Linked DNA regions of Cycloclasticus pugetii PS-1. The protein of the gene in region 1 interacts with the protein of each later gene in a pairwise test. Links are inferred from orthologs where the notes say so. Each region holds a gene or a part of one and is shown in the gene's direction. Other genes may lie near its edges. The genes, in order: CYCPU_RS0107260 and CYCPU_RS0111045.

Region 1 (12,926 bases):
TGTGTATCCAATTCAAAATTTTGACCGTCGATACGCGCTTTAGCATCAACGTTATAAAGCCCCGGAGACGCCACCGTTCCATCTGAACGTTTGCCATCCCATGAGAAAGCAACAGGGCCTGCAGATTGTGTTCCTAGTGGAATGGTCTGCACTATCTGCCCTGCTTGGTCAGTAATATTGATTGAAACGTCTGGTGAACTGGTCGGTAACGTCAGCTCTCCATCAATTGAGCCCCCCGCTGTTAAGACACCTGCCTGTAGCGGAACATTAACCCTTCTTCCCACTAAATTAGCTGCCTGTAGAGCTTGGTCATTTGATACAGATGACGCAAATTCTGAGAAAGAGGTATTCAATCCATCAATGCCAGTGACTGTACTAAATTGTGCTATTTGACCTAAGAAATCACCACTTTCCATTGGCTTCATGGGGTCTTGGTTATTTAGCTGTGTAACCATCAGTTTGAGGAAATCGCCCTGCCCTAGATCACTGTTTGATTTACTGGTATTTGTCGCCGTACTTTGTTGAGCAAGGCCTAAACTTTGTAGCGTATTAAAATCGACTTCTGACATGGTTATTCTCCGTTACTGACCAATTTTTAATGTTTGTTGTAAAAGTTGCTTTGCCGTATTTAGCACTTCAACATTATTTTTGTAGCTTTGACTTGCAGACATCATGTTGGCCATTTCTTCAACCACATTAACGTTTGGCTTAAAAATATATCCGTCTTGATTCGCCATTGGGTGTTGCGGCGCATATTCGCTGCGAAGAGGCGACTGGCTTTCGACCACGCCCAATACGCGAACTTTTTTTGCGGCCGATTGTTGGTTAGCCATTGCTCCGTCTAGCACTTCAGCAAAAATTGGCTGGCGCGCACGATATGTCTCACCGGTACTGCTGCTTACCGTTTCAGCATTCGCCATATTGCTGGCCACCAAATTTAAGCGGGTTGTTTGTGCGCTCATTCCGCTACCTGCCACATCAAAAATATTATATAAAGACATGCTTATTCACCCCTTAGCGCTGAAAGGTAACTGGAAATTTTGCCGTTCACAAAACGCAGAGACGTTTGATAGTCCATTGCATTTTGCGCATACTTTGCTTGCTCAACCTGTGCATCCACCGTGTTACCGTCTAGCGAAGCGCTTAACGGTGTACGATAAGCAAGAGCAACCGTCGCTGGTGTTTTATCAAACCCAATATGCTGATGATGTGTTTGTTTCACATGACCTGCCGCTGTGTTGAGCCTGTTTAAAACTGACTTAAAATCAAAGTCTCTTGCTTTATAGCCTGGCGTATCGGCATTAGCCATATTAGAGGCTAATACTTCAGCGCGTTTAGAGCGATAAATAAGCGCTTGTTCGTGTACACCAAATAATGAGTCAATCGTTGTTGCCATCTGTCACTCCTGTTTCGTTGAAAACAATAAAGCAGAAACCATGCCATTTTTTTAATCTAATTAAATCAATAGGTTATAAAAATAAAAGGGTGGGTAAATAGCGGCAAGAACGGCAAAAAAGCGGCAAAGCGGAAAGCATTGGGGACAAAATTACATACTTTTAATAACGGGGTAAGCTTGTACCAAGCACCCCTTCCTCTGCATTACCTTATATAGAACTATCTAAACGGTTCGTTATTATCATCTCCGATTCCATTTACAAATGTCTTTATTACGGCATATTTAATGCATATATATTTCTAACCTATACATCGTCACGATATTGCACATAACGTTTATGAAATCATTGTTAACACTAATCACTTTATTACTGCTGTTTTCTCCGCTGCTCTTTGCAACAGAGCAACCGTTTGAAGATCATCAAAATATTCTGGACAATGCACATACCTATTTAACCGACAGACTGGCTAAGCAACATTTAGAACACAATATTACCGTTCAAAACATAGACTCACGGCTCAAACTCAAAAAATGTTCTTCAGAGATTGACATAAGCCTCACCCAAGCGCCTGTAAAACCAGGAAAAAATACATTAAAAATTGAATGCATATCGCAGACTCCTTGGCGAATATTTATGACGGCACAGGTTCAACTTTTCAGCCATGCTTTGGTTTTTAACCAGCCGTTCAACAAAGGGCACCTTCTTAAAGAATCTGACATTACATTAAAAAAAATTGAACTGACAGGACATCGATCCGCTTACTTATCAGAGTCTAAACATGCGATAAATCATGTCTTAAAAAGGCGAGTTCGCCGAGGCGATCTTGTCAGTGTCAATATTTTGTCAACCCCAACCCTTATTAAAAAAGGTGACAACATCACAATCATTGCAAAAAACAAAGGCTTCCAAATCAGCATGAAAGGCATTGCATTGATGGCCGGAGGCAAAAATGACAAAATCAAAGTGAAAAACATTAAAACCAAAAAAATCATCCAAGGAATTATTTCTGATTCGCAAACTGTTAGAGTAAGCATATGAGAGCGTCTATTAACCATCAAGTTTCCTTACAAATCGCCGATACAGGTGATGCATAGCCACAGGAATTATTATGTCTATTAATATCAAAAAAACCGGCCATAAATCAGCTCAGAGCCCTGTTAACAAAGCAAATAACACCAAGAAAAACACCAAAAGTAGCGCCAAAAACGCTACTAAAACAGCTGATAGTGATAGTATTGATTTAACTGAAAACGCATCCAAACTCCAACAAATTGAACAGTCTCTTCAAGACATTCCTGTTATTGATACCGGTCGTATAGAGGCCATTAGCCAATCCATTGAAGAGGGTCAGTACAACATCGATAATGAAAAAATAGCTGATCGAATTATTAAAAGTGAAACAGCGCTTCACCTTAAAAAGAAATCATCATGACAAAAAAATCATCGGATCAACTTATTGAACTAATACAACAGCTTGAGCACATCTCAGGTCAATTAAACAGCACCTTAAAAAAAGAACAAGCCGTTTTGAAGCTGAAAGACAGTCAGCAATTATTGGAACTTTCTGACGAAAAAAAAGCCTTAGTTACCCACCTAGAAAACCACACCAAAACCACGCATATTTTTTTAAGAAACATGAATATCAACAAAGGTCTTTACGGTTTTTCAGATGCCCTTTCCAGCTTAGCGCCTGGAGGTATCAAGACATTACTAGAAAAAGCCTGGTCCAACATTCAAGCTTTAGCGGAAGACAATAAAGAACTGAATCAAATAAACGGCTCCATTATTGAGCTTAATCGTCGACACACCCAACGCTCACTGGATGTTTTACGTGGACAAGCGAGCACAACCACTTCTACATACGGGGCAGACGGGCATGCCGCTAACAGTAAAGTATCAAGAAACATCTCCATTGCTTAATTACACGTGAACTTTATATCCAGTCTAAAGTCATTATTGCGCTCAGAAGAAGAGGAACAAACACCCAACCCTAACCCAAATTTTATCGTTCGGCCCTCTCGCATTAAACACATGTTGCAAATTCTAATGGAATCGCATGTACAAGTTTCGCTGGTATTCGATAATCAATTAGAGTGCACCAGTAGATTACTTGACGTATCAACAAACGAATTAATACTCGATCAATTAAATAACCGAACCGCTCATCTTAAAATGCTACCCGGCACGGTTATACAAGTTAACGCCAAGCATCACGCCGTTCCTTTTAATTTTAGCTCAACTATTACCGGCACATTGCACGATGGCAGCTACCTGATGGCGATGCCCGAAAAAATATATCACCCCCAAAAAAGATCCTTCTTCAGAGTACCCATTGAGAATATCGAAAAGTATAAATTTACCGCTGCCATTCAGTTTTCTGAAAACCTTATTTCAGGCTATGTTTACGATGTTAGCTTCGGCGGTATTTGCATTGCGGTTTATTCAAACTCTTATGTGAAAAAAGGCTCTATTCTAACGCCTGCCAGCATGACCCTTAAAGACGGTAGTACTATTCAGTTAGATTTAACCGTTTGCTCTGTAAAAAAGTCTCCGTTAGAAGGCTTTACACGCGTCGGCTGCGAATTCCTTAACTTGGCCAGCCAAGAAAAAAGAGAGATCCATAAATTTATTACAGCATGTGAACGCGAACGCGCAAAAAAATAGTCTCCCTCAAGTTCACAAAGCTATAAAAATAAGCGTTTTGCGCTATCCCTAAAAAGCCCAATAGTGATATTATTTGACGCGAATTAATCAGGGTTCCATTTTTAAAATACATTTGACAATTCTTTAATATGGCCTCGGTAGCTCAGCTGGATAGAGCGCACCCCTCCTAAGGGTGAAGTCGCAGGTTCGAATCCTGCTCGGGGCACCACTATAGTGCTAAATATTAAGCATTAACAAAATGAGTAATTTAAACCCTTATCTTTTCTTAAAACTCGATTACACTTACAAACCCCTACATAAATTTAGACAGACGGAATATTTTAATGAACAATTTAATGCAGTTATTTAAAAGCACTTCCGCCCTAAATGGTGCTAATGCAAACTTTGTTGAAGACCTATATGAGCAATACCTCAATGACCCAGAATCAGTTGATGAGCAATGGCGAGAAAAGTTTCATTCCATACGATCGAATGCTGAAACAGTTGATATCCCCCATTCATCTATTAAAAAACACTTTTCTAACCTCGCCAAGGCTCCCACCGGAGTTCGTGTCATTCAAGGCGGCCTTTCTTCAGAGCAATTAGCCAAACAAGCTGCTGTTTCAAGACTGATGAATTCATATCGAATTAATGGTCATAAACAAGCTAATGTAAACCCACTAACACCACCAAAATCACAACTAATTGCTGAATTAGATATCGCTTTTCATGGGTTAAGTGAGCTTGACCTTAATACGCAGTTTGACACAGGTACCTTACACAACACGCCTGAACAATTAGCACTGAAAGATATTCTGCCAATACTCAAAGAAACCTATTGCAACAGTATTGGTGTTGAATACATGCACATTAGCGACACTGAAATGCGCTCTTGGGTAAGACGCCGTATGGAAGGCCCACGCGCTCGCCTAAACCTTGAGGCCGATCAGAAAAAATGGCTACTAAAGCTACTGACCGCCGCTGAAGGCATTGAAAACCACCTGCACAGAACCTATGTTGGGCAAAAACGTTTCTCACTAGAAGGTGGGGAAAGCTTAATTCCGATGCTTGACGAAATGCTTCAACGACTAGGTGAGCATGGCGTCAAAGAAACCGTTATAGGCATGGCTCACCGTGGCCGGTTGAATGTTCTCGTCAATATTTTCGGTAAAAAGCCATCCATTCTTTTTGAAGAGTTTGAAGGCAAGCGTTCTGCCTCTCCAGCCAAAGACGGCTCTGGCGACGTAAAGTATCACATGGGCTTCTCCTCGGACATTAATACGCCAGGAGGGGAAATGCACCTTGCCTTGGCTTTCAACCCTTCTCATCTAGAAATTATCAACCCAGTTATTGAAGGCTCAGTACGTGCAAGACAAGATCGACGCGGTGAAACAGGCGAAGATGAAGTTGTTGCTATTCAAATACATGGTGATTCGGCTTTTTCTGGTCAAGGCGTGATCATGGAAACGTTGCAAATGTCTCGTACCCGTGCCTATGGCACAGGCGGCACGATTCACATTGTTATCAATAATCAAATCGGCTTTACCACCAGTAACCCTGCTGATACACGATCAACATTGTATGCTACCGATGTGGCTAAAATGCTGGAAACTCCTATTCTGCATGTTAATGCAGATGACCCAGAAGCCGTTTTGTTTGCAGCTCAGCTAGCCGTTGATTTCCGTCATGAGTTTAGACAAGACATTGTTTTAGACATGGTTTGTTATCGCCGACGTGGCCACAATGAAGCGGATGAACCGGCTGTGACTCAACCATTGATGTATAAAACTATTCGTGAGCTACCGACTACGCGTAAAATTTACGCCGATCGTGTTGTTAATGAAGGCTCATTATCTGCCGACGTGCCGAAAAACTTAGAGTCGGAGTATCGTTCTTCTCTAGAAAAAGGTGAAATTGTCTCACGGCCAATTTTAGAACATAAAGTTAACCCGTTTGTTGCCAAATGGAATGCCTTTTTATCAAGCAAGTGGGATGACCCGTGCGACACCACGGTACCTGCCAAAGAGTTTCATGAGATCTCCGACCTCATGCTTACCTTACCGCCGGAATTTTCACTTCAAAACCGAGTGGAAAAAGTACTAGAAAGCAGAAAAAAAATGTCTGTTGGCGCCTTACCTATCGACTGGGGTTATGCTGAAAACATGGCCTATGGAACATTACTAAGTAAAGGTAGAAATATTAGAATGACGGGGCAGGACGTAGGCCGCGGAACATTTTTCCACCGCCATGCCGTTTTGCATAATACGCAAAATGGTGAGACCTATACCTCGCTAAGACATATGTTTCTAGAACAAGGTAGATTCTCTCTCTATGATTCTTTTCTATCTGAAGAAGCGGTTCTAGGTTTCGAGTATGGCTACTCCACAACAGAACCCGATGATCTAGTTATATGGGAAGCACAATTTGGTGATTTCGCCAATGGTGCACAAGTGCTGATGGATCAATTTATAAGCTCAGGTGAAACAAAATGGGGGCGCATCTGTGGTCTTGTTATGTTATTACCTCATGGTTACGAGGGCCAGGGCCCTGAACATTCATCAGCCCGCTTAGAGCGTTACCTACAATTATGCGCCGAACATAATATGCAAGTTTGTGTTCCATCGACACCAGCACAGATCTTTCATTTATTACGCCGCCAAACATTGAGTTACTTCCGTAAACCACTGATTATAATGAGCCCTAAGAGCTTACTGCGACACAAACTAGCAACATCTACCTTAGAAGAGCTCACTGAAGGCAAGTTTCACCCACTGATTCAAGAAGTGGATGATATTGATCCTAATAAAGTCACAAGACTGATCGTCTGCTCTGGAAAAGTCTATTATGATTTACTCGAACAGCGCAGAAGCGATGGCCTTGAAAACGTTGCTATTTTCAGAGCCGAACAGCTTTACCCATTCCCTATCGATGAGCTACATGAGTCTTTTGAGCAATACCCTCAATTAAAACAACTCGTTTGGTGTCAAGAAGAGCCCAAAAATCAAGGTGCCTGGTACCAAATTAGACATCGGTTTTTTGATTTACTCAGCGAGAAGCTAGAACTTAAATATGCAGGTCGGCCTATGTCAGCATCACCAGCCGTTGGTCAATTTAGCCTACATGTTGAACAGCAACAAAAATTAATCCATACAGCACTTTATTAAAAAATAGACTTTAAAAAAAAGGAACAAACATGAGCATTGAAGTCGTAGTACCTAGCCTTCCAGAATCCGTTGCCGATGCCACTTTAGTAACTTGGCATAAACAAGCCGGTGACACCGTTTTAAAAGATGAAAATCTAGTTGACCTCGAAACAGATAAAGTAGTTTTAGAAGTCCCTGCACTGTCAGATGGCGTGTTAGCAGAAATCATTGAGCCAGAAGGTTCTACTGTATTAAGCGGCCAATTGCTGGCTCGCATAGAAGCTGGTAGCGCCAAACCAGAAACCCCAAGCCCAAAAGCAACACCGGCAAAATCAGAACCAGCAACAACGACTTTACCTGCTGAAAAAAATTCAGGTTCAACTGAAGCACTTAGTCCTGCTGTTAGAAAACTCGTTGCTGAGCATGGATTAGACCCCCAACAAATTGCAGCCTCAGGTAAAGGCGGCAGAATCACCAAAACCGATGTGCTAAACCATATCAAGCAACAGTCTAGTAATGGCGTCACAACAGCTTCAGCAACCATGAGCAATTCGGCACCGAGCAAAGCGGCTAAGGCAACACCAATGCCAACCTTACCAACAAGTGAGCGTGCAGAACAACGCGTGCCGATGACACGCCTTCGAGCAAAAATTGCAGAGCGCTTAATTCAAGCTCAGCAAAACACGGCTATGTTAACAACGTTTAACGAAGTAAACATGCAGCCTATTATGGACATTCGCAGTAAATATAAAGATCAATTCTCGAAAGTTCATGATACAAAATTAGGCTTTATGTCATTTTTTGTTAAAGCAGCCGTTGAGTCACTTAAGCTTTTCCCATCAGTCAACGCCTCTGTTGATGAACAAGATATTATTTACCATGGTTATTATGATATCGGCATTGCCGTTTCATCACCTCGCGGCTTAGTAGTGCCGGTACTGAGAGATGCAGACCTGAAAAATTTTGCCGCCATTGAAAGCGGTATTGCTGAATTTGGTATCAAAGCCCGTGATGGAAAATTAGGCATCGATGATCTAACCGGCGGTACATTTACAATCACTAATGGTGGTGTATTTGGATCAATGATGTCGACTCCTATTTTGAACCCACCACAAAGTGCTATTTTGGGTATGCATGCCATTAACCAACGAGTGATGGTAGAAAACGGTGAAATGGTTATACGTCCTATGATGTATCTAGCCTTATCTTATGATCATCGAATTATAGATGGTAAAGAAGCAGTGTCCTTTTTAGTCACTATAAAAGACTTCTTAGAAGACCCCGCAAGATTACTGTTAAACGTTTAATAGGGAGCATCCCATGAGTTTAGATAATAAATTTGACGTTGTTGTCATCGGCGGTGGACCGGGTGGTTATGTCGCCGCAATTCGTTGCGCTCAACTTGGCCTAAAAACAGCCTGCGTTGATGAGTTTACTGATAAAAACAATAAAGCATCCCTTGGTGGCACCTGCCTAAATGTCGGTTGCATACCGTCTAAAGCTCTACTTGAGTCCTCACATCATTATGAACAGTTAAACCACGGCTTAGATGAGCATGGTATCAAAGTAACTGGGCTGAAGATTGACGTGCCCACAATGATCAAAAACAAAGACGATATCGTAAGTCGTCTTACCGGTGGCATCAGTGGTCTCTTTAAGGCTAATAAAGTCACCAGCTTTCATGGTCGCGGAAAATTACTGGCTGGGAAGCAAGTCGAAATCACTAGCAACACTGATGATGTTTCTGTTATTTCAGCAGACAGCATTATCTTAGCAACCGGCTCACGCCCTATCGATATCCCCTCTGCCCCTGTCGACAACATAAATATTGTCGACTCCACTGGCGCACTGAATTTTGATAAAACACCTAAAAAATTAGGCGTAATTGGGGCCGGTGTCATTGGCCTGGAATTAGGCAGCGTATGGAACCGCTTAGGGTCGGATGTTGTGTTACTTGAAGCCCAAGATGAGTTTTTACCGGCAGTAGATACAAAAATAGCAGCAGAAGCCAAACGGCAATTTAAGAAACAAGGACTTGATATCAAAATGGGTGCTCGCGTTACCAAGGCGACCACAAAAGCTAAAAAAGTAACTGTCAATTATGAAGATGCTTCAGGCGAACATACCATAGAACTGGACAAATTGATCGTATCGGTTGGTCGCAGGCCCAACACAGATAATTTATTTGCTCCAGAGTCTCCAATTGAACTTGATGAACGCGGTTTTATTGAAGTTGATGAGATCTGGCAAACAAGTCAACCTTGTGTTTATGCGATTGGTGATTTGATTCGTGGGCCGATGCTTGCTCATAAAGCTTCTGAAGAAGGCGTTGCCGTCGCTGAAGTCATTTACGGTGAAGAACCTGAAATAAACTACGATGTTATTCCAAATGTTATCTACACTGGTCCTGAAATTGCGTGGGTTGGGCAAACCGAACAACACCTTAAATCTGCAGGTATAAAAGTAAAAATAGGCACGTTCCCTTTTGCAGCGAGTGGTCGTGCTCAAGCCCTAGGCGATACCACGGGTATGGTCAAAATCATCTCTGATGAAGAAACAGATCAAATTCTAGGTGTGCACATTATCGGCGCACAAGCTTCTGAGCTTATCGCTGAAGCAGTATTGGCGCTAGAGTACTCTGCTAGCACTGAAGATCTCGCATTAACCATTCATGCCCATCCAACACTTTCTGAGGCTCTGCATGAAGCTGCCCTCGCTGTTGATAAGAGAGCATTGCATATCCCTAACCGTTAAGTTGTAATAGTTAAGGTTGTTTATAGAAGTACGTCAATACCATCACCAAGACGATGTTGACGTACTTCAACACCTTCCCCCAGCACCAATCAAATAGCACATTATTTAATTATTGCCCATTGGCTAGGCTCATTAAGAATATGATTTTTCAGAGCATAAGTTTTTCTCTTCTCCCAAAATTAAGGCTTTACAAACAGGGACAATTATACTAATTTTATTAACTTAATATAATAATTTAAGTTAATCTACTAACTTATTGATTATTAGGTATTTAAAAATCCAATGGAGAACCGGATGAGTTTAACCCTAACACAAGCAGTCCCGCAAAATGAAATCGCCACATGCGAGCTTCTCCTCGATTATTTAGAAAAAATTGGTGTTGAATATGTTTTCGGCATTCCAGGTGGTGCTATCGAACCACTCTACAATGCCTTAGCTAAAAGTGAGAAACGTGGCGGCATAAAAGCTATCACCGCTAGACATGAAACAGGGGCTGTTTTTATGGCCGACGCCTATGCAAGAAATACCGGGAAACTAGGTGTCTGCTGCTCCACTACCGGCCCAGGTGCAACAAATATGATCACCGGTGTTGCTTCCTCATTTGAAAATAACACCCCGTTACTTGTTATCACTCCTCAAGCATCTCAGGATAAAGTAGGTAAAAAGGCTCTCCAAGAATCTGGAGATACAGGGGTTAATATCCCTGGAATGTTTCAGTTTTTTACCAAATACAATAGTTATGTAACGCATGTGGGGCAATTTGAGCATAAACTTGTATCTGCTATCATGTCTGCTTTTAGTATGCCAGGAGGCCCAACACACCTGAACATTCCAACTGATGTATTAAAAAGCCATATCCCACCTAAACAACATCCAGTCAATATAAATAATTTATTAAGCCGCCCCTACTTAAAAGACGAAAAAGCTATACAAGCTCTTATAAGTGAACTTCGTCATTCAAAAAAGACTATTTTCGTAATCGGTGCAGGCGCTAAAGGTTGTAGCCGATTAATAACCGATTGCATTAATGATTTAGGTATTGAATTTGTTGCTACACCTGATGGTAAAAGTTTTATTAATCCTTACCACCCATCCTATAAAGGTGTTATTGGTTTTGCCGGACATAAGAGTGCGAGTAAAGCACTTCAATCCGATGCCGTTGACTCTATTGTCCTTATTGGTTCTTCTTTAGGTGAGTTTAACAGTAATGCATGGGACCAATTATCTTTATTGAACAACAAATTAATACATATTGATAATAACGAAGATAACCTAACAAGATCTTCTATGGCGAAGCTCCAAGTAGGCGGTCACATTCCAACTATCTTAGAAGCCATTTTAGAAAATAATAGAACGCAAATTAAAAATAAAGAAAAAATCTCAACCAAGTCCGTTATAGATAAAACTCAATTATTCGCTGATATATGTATAGATAATCAAAAAAAACTCCATTTTGAGCTTGATGACTCTACAAAAACCAAAGATCGGTCTAGCCCATTAAAACCACAGTTTTTAATGGCGCAGCTAACTCAACTTTTCCCACCTAATACCCGTTACTTAGCTGATAATGGCAATAATATGGCTTGGGCAGTTCATTATTTAAACCCCTATGACAGGCGCTTTAGTGGCCGCCGATCTTCACAAAGAGACCAAAAAGATAGACGAGCATTTAGCGCCGGGTTATTACAAATTAACACTGAGTTTTGTTCAATGGGTTGGTCAGTTGGAAGCGCCATCGGTACTGCACTAGCGCACCCAAATGATCCCGTTCTTTGTATTGTTGGTGACGGCAGCTTCCTCATGTCAGGTAACGAAATAACAGTCGCATTACAAGAAAAGTTAAATATTATTTTCCTTGTGATGAACGATCAACATCTTGGTATGGTTAAACATGGTCAACGATTAAATAAATCAGCCGATATAGCCAACACATTACCGAATATTAGTTATGCTTTAATGGCATCAGCCATGGGCATCATGAGTCATACCATTGAAACAGCCGATGACTTACTGCAGCTCGATACCAATAAAATTTGTGAACGTAAGGGGCCCACTCTACTCGACGTTAGAATAGATGCAGAAGAAGTTCCCCCTATTGCTACGCGCTTAAAAGGGATGAAGTAACAATGGAACAAGAAAAAATAAATACTAAAATTTGGTTTGAAGAAGAAGAACCTGACAACCCATTTGCCGCCAAAACATCTTACTGTTCTGGTTACGATGTTTATGGTGATTTATTGGGTAAAATCTCTTGGCCCGAATACATTTTTTTATTATTTAAGCTTGAAAAACCCTTACCCTGGCATTCTAAACTATTAGAGGCTATCGCTATTGCTATTGCCAATCCGGGCCCTCGTGATTTAGGTGTCCGTGCTGCTATGAATGGTGGTGTAGGCGGTTCAACCGCCGCTTCCTGTTTAATGGCCGCCTTAGCACCCAGTGCTGGCAAAAATGGAGGGGCAAGGGAAGTTTATCAAGTGATGCGCTTATGGCAACAGTGTGAATTTGAATTAACTCAATGGAAACAAAGTTTATCCAACTATCAAGATGAAGAAGAAATTGAAGTTTGGCCAGCTAGTGAACACACCCCTGGCTTTGACCCGTATGGGGCAAGTTGTGCCACCCCCGTTTTACAAACATTGGATCACTTAACGTCCATATACTCTGACGGAGCTCTCAGCTATTTATCAGCTAATCGACAGATATTTGAAAAAGTTGCTGATGCGCCATTAGGCATGACTGGTGTCATAGCCGCAGCCTTCACCGACTTAGGTTTTACGGATGAACAAGCAGAAATGCTATACCTTTTACTTCGCCTTCCGGGCGCTGCAGCACACTCACTTGAACAAAAAAAGCTTGGCTGGCGTAAATACCCATTTTTTGGAAATGGCTTAACCCTCACCAACGACCCTGGCCCATCAAACTCTAACCAAACATCCCAAGACGAACTATGAAAGGTCCGATAACACTTAAGCAGGCTGAAGATAAT
Region 2 (3,733 bases), 780 kb from region 1 along the record:
CAGCATAATAGGGTTCAACAACCTTTCTGGCGCTACATACAATAAATCTAAAGCGCCATTTAATAATTGCGCCTCCACTTCTCGCGCCTCAGCGACATCGAGTGTTGAGTTTAAATAGGCTGCTTTAATACCCAGTTGATTAAGCGCATCCACCTGATCCTGCATCAGCGCAATCAATGGCGATACAATAATCGCAGTGCCATCACGCAATAAGGCTGGAATTTGGTAGCACAGCGACTTACCGCCGCCAGTGGGCATCAGCACAAAGGCATCGCGCCCTTGCTCTAACTCATGAATAATCTCACCTTGTGGCTCACGAAAAGCGTCGTAACCAAACGTTGACTGTAAAATAGATTGCGCGCGATTCATCAATTCAAGGGCTAATAAAAAATATAATTATCGCATAAACAAGCCTATCCGCAGCTAAACGAATCGGCTCACATTCAATGACATTATCAATACCAGAAGCAAATTAGGCGGTGCTTACTTGTCGTTTAAGCAGCGCTCTCAGGCTTTAGGTATAATGCCATCTTTCCCATCTGTACGACCCAAAACATGTTGAAGTTAAGCAACGTATCGCTCCGCCGAGGAACTAAAGTATTATTCGAGAATGTTTCCTTTACCGTGCACGCAGGTCAGCGCGTTGGCATTAGCGGTGCCAATGGCTGTGGTAAGTCCAGTTTATTTGCGATGGTGTTAGATAGTCTCCAGCCCGATAGCGGTGATTTTTCTATTCAATCGGGTTTTGTGATTGCCCACGTTGCCCAAGAGTTGACCGCCACTGAGCAAGCGGCTATTGAATTTGTGATCGATGGCGATAAAGAACTCCGCGATATTCAGCAAAAAATAGCCCAAGCAGAAGAACAACACGACGGCCACCGTGCCGCCGAGCTGTATGCTGAACTAGAAACCATTCAAGGCTACACCGCCAACTCGCGGGCAGCTATTTTAATGAATGGACTGGGCTTTAAAGCCACCGATTTAAACAACCCTGTTACCAGCTTTTCGGGTGGCTGGCGCGTACGTTTAAACCTTGCAAAGGCGCTCATGTGCCGCTCCGATCTGCTATTGTTGGACGAGCCAACCAATCACTTAGACTTAGATGCCGTTATTTGGCTACAAGAGTGGTTACAAAGTTATGCTGGAACCCTGTTACTTATTTCGCACGATAGGGACTTTTTAGACGCCGTTGTCGGCAATATTCTACATATTGAGCAACAAAGTGCGATGCTTTATAGCGGCAATTATTCTCAATTTGAACGCGCTAGGGCTGAACGCTTGGCGCAGCAACAATCTAATTTTGAACGACAACAAAAAGAACGCGCACATATTCAAAGTTATGTTGATCGGTTTAAAGCGAAAGCTACCAAAGCCAAACAAGCACAAAGTCGCTTAAAAGCACTGGAGCGGATGGAATTGATTTCTGCCGCACACATTGACTCTCCTTTTCACTTTGCGTTTTTCAAGCCTGAACGAGTCTCAAACCCACTGATCAAAGTTGAAAAGACAACACTGGCCTACAGCGACAATGTCATTTTAAATAATGTGTCTCTGTCTATAAAACCCGGTGATCGCCTTGCATTATTAGGCCCAAACGGCGCCGGTAAATCGACATTAATTAAGCTTCTCGCAGAAGAAAACAAGCCAACAAGCGGCAGCATTGAATGTGCCGAAAGCCTTAAAGTTGGTTATTTCGCACAGCACCAGTTAGAGCAATTAGATCCTAATGCATCACCCTTATTGCATTTGCAGCGATTAGATAAAAAAACCACCGAACGTGATTTAAGAAACTTTCTTGGTGGTTTCGGCTTTCATGCTGACAAAACTCTAGAAGCCATCGCGCCCTTTTCTGGAGGCGAAAAAGCAAGGCTAGCTCTCGCACTTCTGGTTTATCAAAAGCCTAATTTATTATTGCTTGATGAACCGACCAACCATTTAGATATAGAAATGCGCCATGCCTTAAGTGCCTCCTTACAAGAGTTTAGTGGCGCAATGATTATTGTTTCCCATGATCGACACTTGCTGCGCACCATCACTGATCAGTTTTTACTCGTCTCTGGCGGCAAAATAACACCCTTTGATGGCGACCTAGGTGACTACGCCGACTGGGTAAAAAATCAAGCCAAAGAAAATGACAGCGCCCCCTCTAGCGACAAAAACGTTAATGCTCGTAAAGAACAAAAACAGCAGCAAGCGAATAACAGGCAACAGCAAAAACCACTACGCGACGCCCTAAGAAAAGCAGAAAAACAACTCGATAAATTGCAGGAGAAACAACAACAGCTTGAAGCCAAACTGGCTGATAGCGATTTATACCATCAAGATAAGAAGCAACAATTAGCCGACATTATTAATGAAAAGAGCAGCATTGATGAACAACTAGCCAAAACCGAAGAGGCTTGGCTGACGGCACAAGAAGCGCTCGAAGAGCTTATATAATCAGTTAAAGAGCCTAGCCCAGTTTGTGGCCGAAAAAACAGTTAACTAACCATAATAAGCCTCAATTTTATATTGGGCACGCTTGATTAACGCTTACAAATGCGTAACATCAGCACCTATTACGTGAATGGACAACATTGGAATGAGCGAAAAAACTAACAAAGACCCTCTACACGGCCTTACACTTGAGGCGATTGTTACTAGCCTTGTTGAACATTATGGCTGGGAGAGTTTAGGCCAGCAAATAAACATTCGTTGTTTCATCAGTGATCCATCTGTTAAATCTAGCCTTAAGTTTCTTCGCAAAACACCTTGGGCTAGGAAAAAAGTGGAGACGCTTTACCTTGCAACACAAAATAGCGTTTGGAAAAAATAATTCCTATTAGATACTGCAAATAGCCGCCCATTCCAGCCTAATTGAAAGGTAGGCACCGCTGACACTATTCAAGTTTAAAAAAGGCTAAATTGACCCCTAAGAAAAAAGTTGAATTCCTGATTATTGGCCAAGGGCTAGCCGGTAGCTTGTTGGGCTGGCGACTTATTCAACAAGGCCACTCTGTTTTACTCCTTGACCCTTGCCTTACGCACACCGCATCGCGCACCGCGGCTGGCTTAATTAACCCGGTAACGGGCAAAAGGTTAGTTAAAACTGACCATGTCGAACAATACCTTACAGCAGCAAAAGAACTTTATGCAGAACTGGCTAATTTCTTTGGTCTCACCTTTCTGCATGAAAGGAAACAGGTTCGCCTATTCCAATCAGAGGCTGAGCTAAACCAGTGGAACAAGCGAAAAAATCAGGCTGAGTATGCACCTTTCTTGGCTGAACGTTTCAATGCAAAAGATAAAAAATACCTAAAAGAAACATCCTTGGGTGGTTTCAAGCAACAGCAATGTGCTTACCTTGATACTGTTGCTTTACTCGATCATTTGCGTGATTTTTTCCTGCATCAAGGCTGCTTCATCAAGGCACAAATTGACTTGAGTGAACTTAACATCAGTTCATCATCAGTTGAATGGCATGACCACACTGCCGATAAAATAATTTTTTGTGATGGCTATCACTTACAATATAACCCATGGTTTTCATGGCTTCCTTTGCAGCCTGTACAAGGTGATATTTTAACCCTGAAAACAGATCAGCCTTTGCCAAATGAAATTGTGCAGTTTGGCAAATGGTTACTGCCCCTTGCTAACGGGCAACTCAAATTGGGGGCCAGTTGGCAATGGCAACCACTGGATGAGAAACCTAACGAAAAAGCTGCTCTTGAGTTACTCGATGCCTGTTACCCGT

The links.
Region 2: the proteins of CYCPU_RS0107260 (region 1) and CYCPU_RS0111045 interact in binary tests that used the Escherichia coli proteins (3 or more experiments, as listed by UniProt). The link is inferred for Cycloclasticus pugetii PS-1 from one-to-one orthologs.

Annotation. Positions count from the first base shown.
Region 1 is NZ_ARVU01000001.1:1,481,375-1,494,300, forward strand. Bases 4,032-7,404 are described here. They hold CYCPU_RS0107260 (2-oxoglutarate dehydrogenase E1 component), read left to right. Parts: upstream 4,032-4,384; coding sequence 4,385-7,204; downstream 7,205-7,404. Other genes in these bases: CYCPU_RS0107250 (flagellar brake protein), read left to right, coding at 4,032-4,061; odhB (2-oxoglutarate dehydrogenase complex dihydrolipoyllysine-residue succinyltransferase), read left to right, coding at 7,234-7,404. In the rest of the region: CYCPU_RS0107220 (flagellar hook assembly protein FlgD), read right to left, coding at 1-569; flagellar basal body rod protein FlgC, read right to left, coding at 582-1,001; flagellar basal body rod protein FlgB, read right to left, coding at 1,004-1,396; flagellar basal body P-ring formation chaperone FlgA, read left to right, coding at 1,734-2,435; flagellar biosynthesis anti-sigma factor FlgM, read left to right, coding at 2,506-2,829; CYCPU_RS0107245 (flagellar protein FlgN), read left to right, coding at 2,826-3,317; more of CYCPU_RS0107250, read left to right, coding at 3,324-4,031; more of odhB, read left to right, coding at 7,405-8,490; lpdA (dihydrolipoyl dehydrogenase), read left to right, coding at 8,504-9,937; CYCPU_RS0107275 (thiamine pyrophosphate-binding protein), read left to right, coding at 10,232-12,061; CYCPU_RS11740 (citryl-CoA lyase), read left to right, coding at 12,064-12,891; CYCPU_RS0107285 (citrate synthase family protein), read left to right, coding at 12,888-12,926. UniProt on the Escherichia coli protein: E1 component of the 2-oxoglutarate dehydrogenase (OGDH) complex which catalyzes the decarboxylation of 2-oxoglutarate, the first step in the conversion of 2-oxoglutarate to succinyl-CoA and CO(2).
Region 2 is NZ_ARVU01000001.1:2,267,375-2,271,107, forward strand. The notes cover bases 1-2,997. They hold CYCPU_RS0111045 (ATP-binding cassette domain-containing protein), read left to right. Parts: upstream 1-555; coding sequence 556-2,439; downstream 2,440-2,997. Other genes in these bases: recQ (DNA helicase RecQ), read right to left, coding at 1-369; CYCPU_RS0111050 (VF530 family protein), read left to right, coding at 2,582-2,815; CYCPU_RS0111055 (NAD(P)/FAD-dependent oxidoreductase), read left to right, coding at 2,905-2,997. Also shown: more of CYCPU_RS0111055, read left to right, coding at 2,998-3,733. UniProt on the Escherichia coli protein: Genetic data indicate it may be involved in ribosome assembly or function.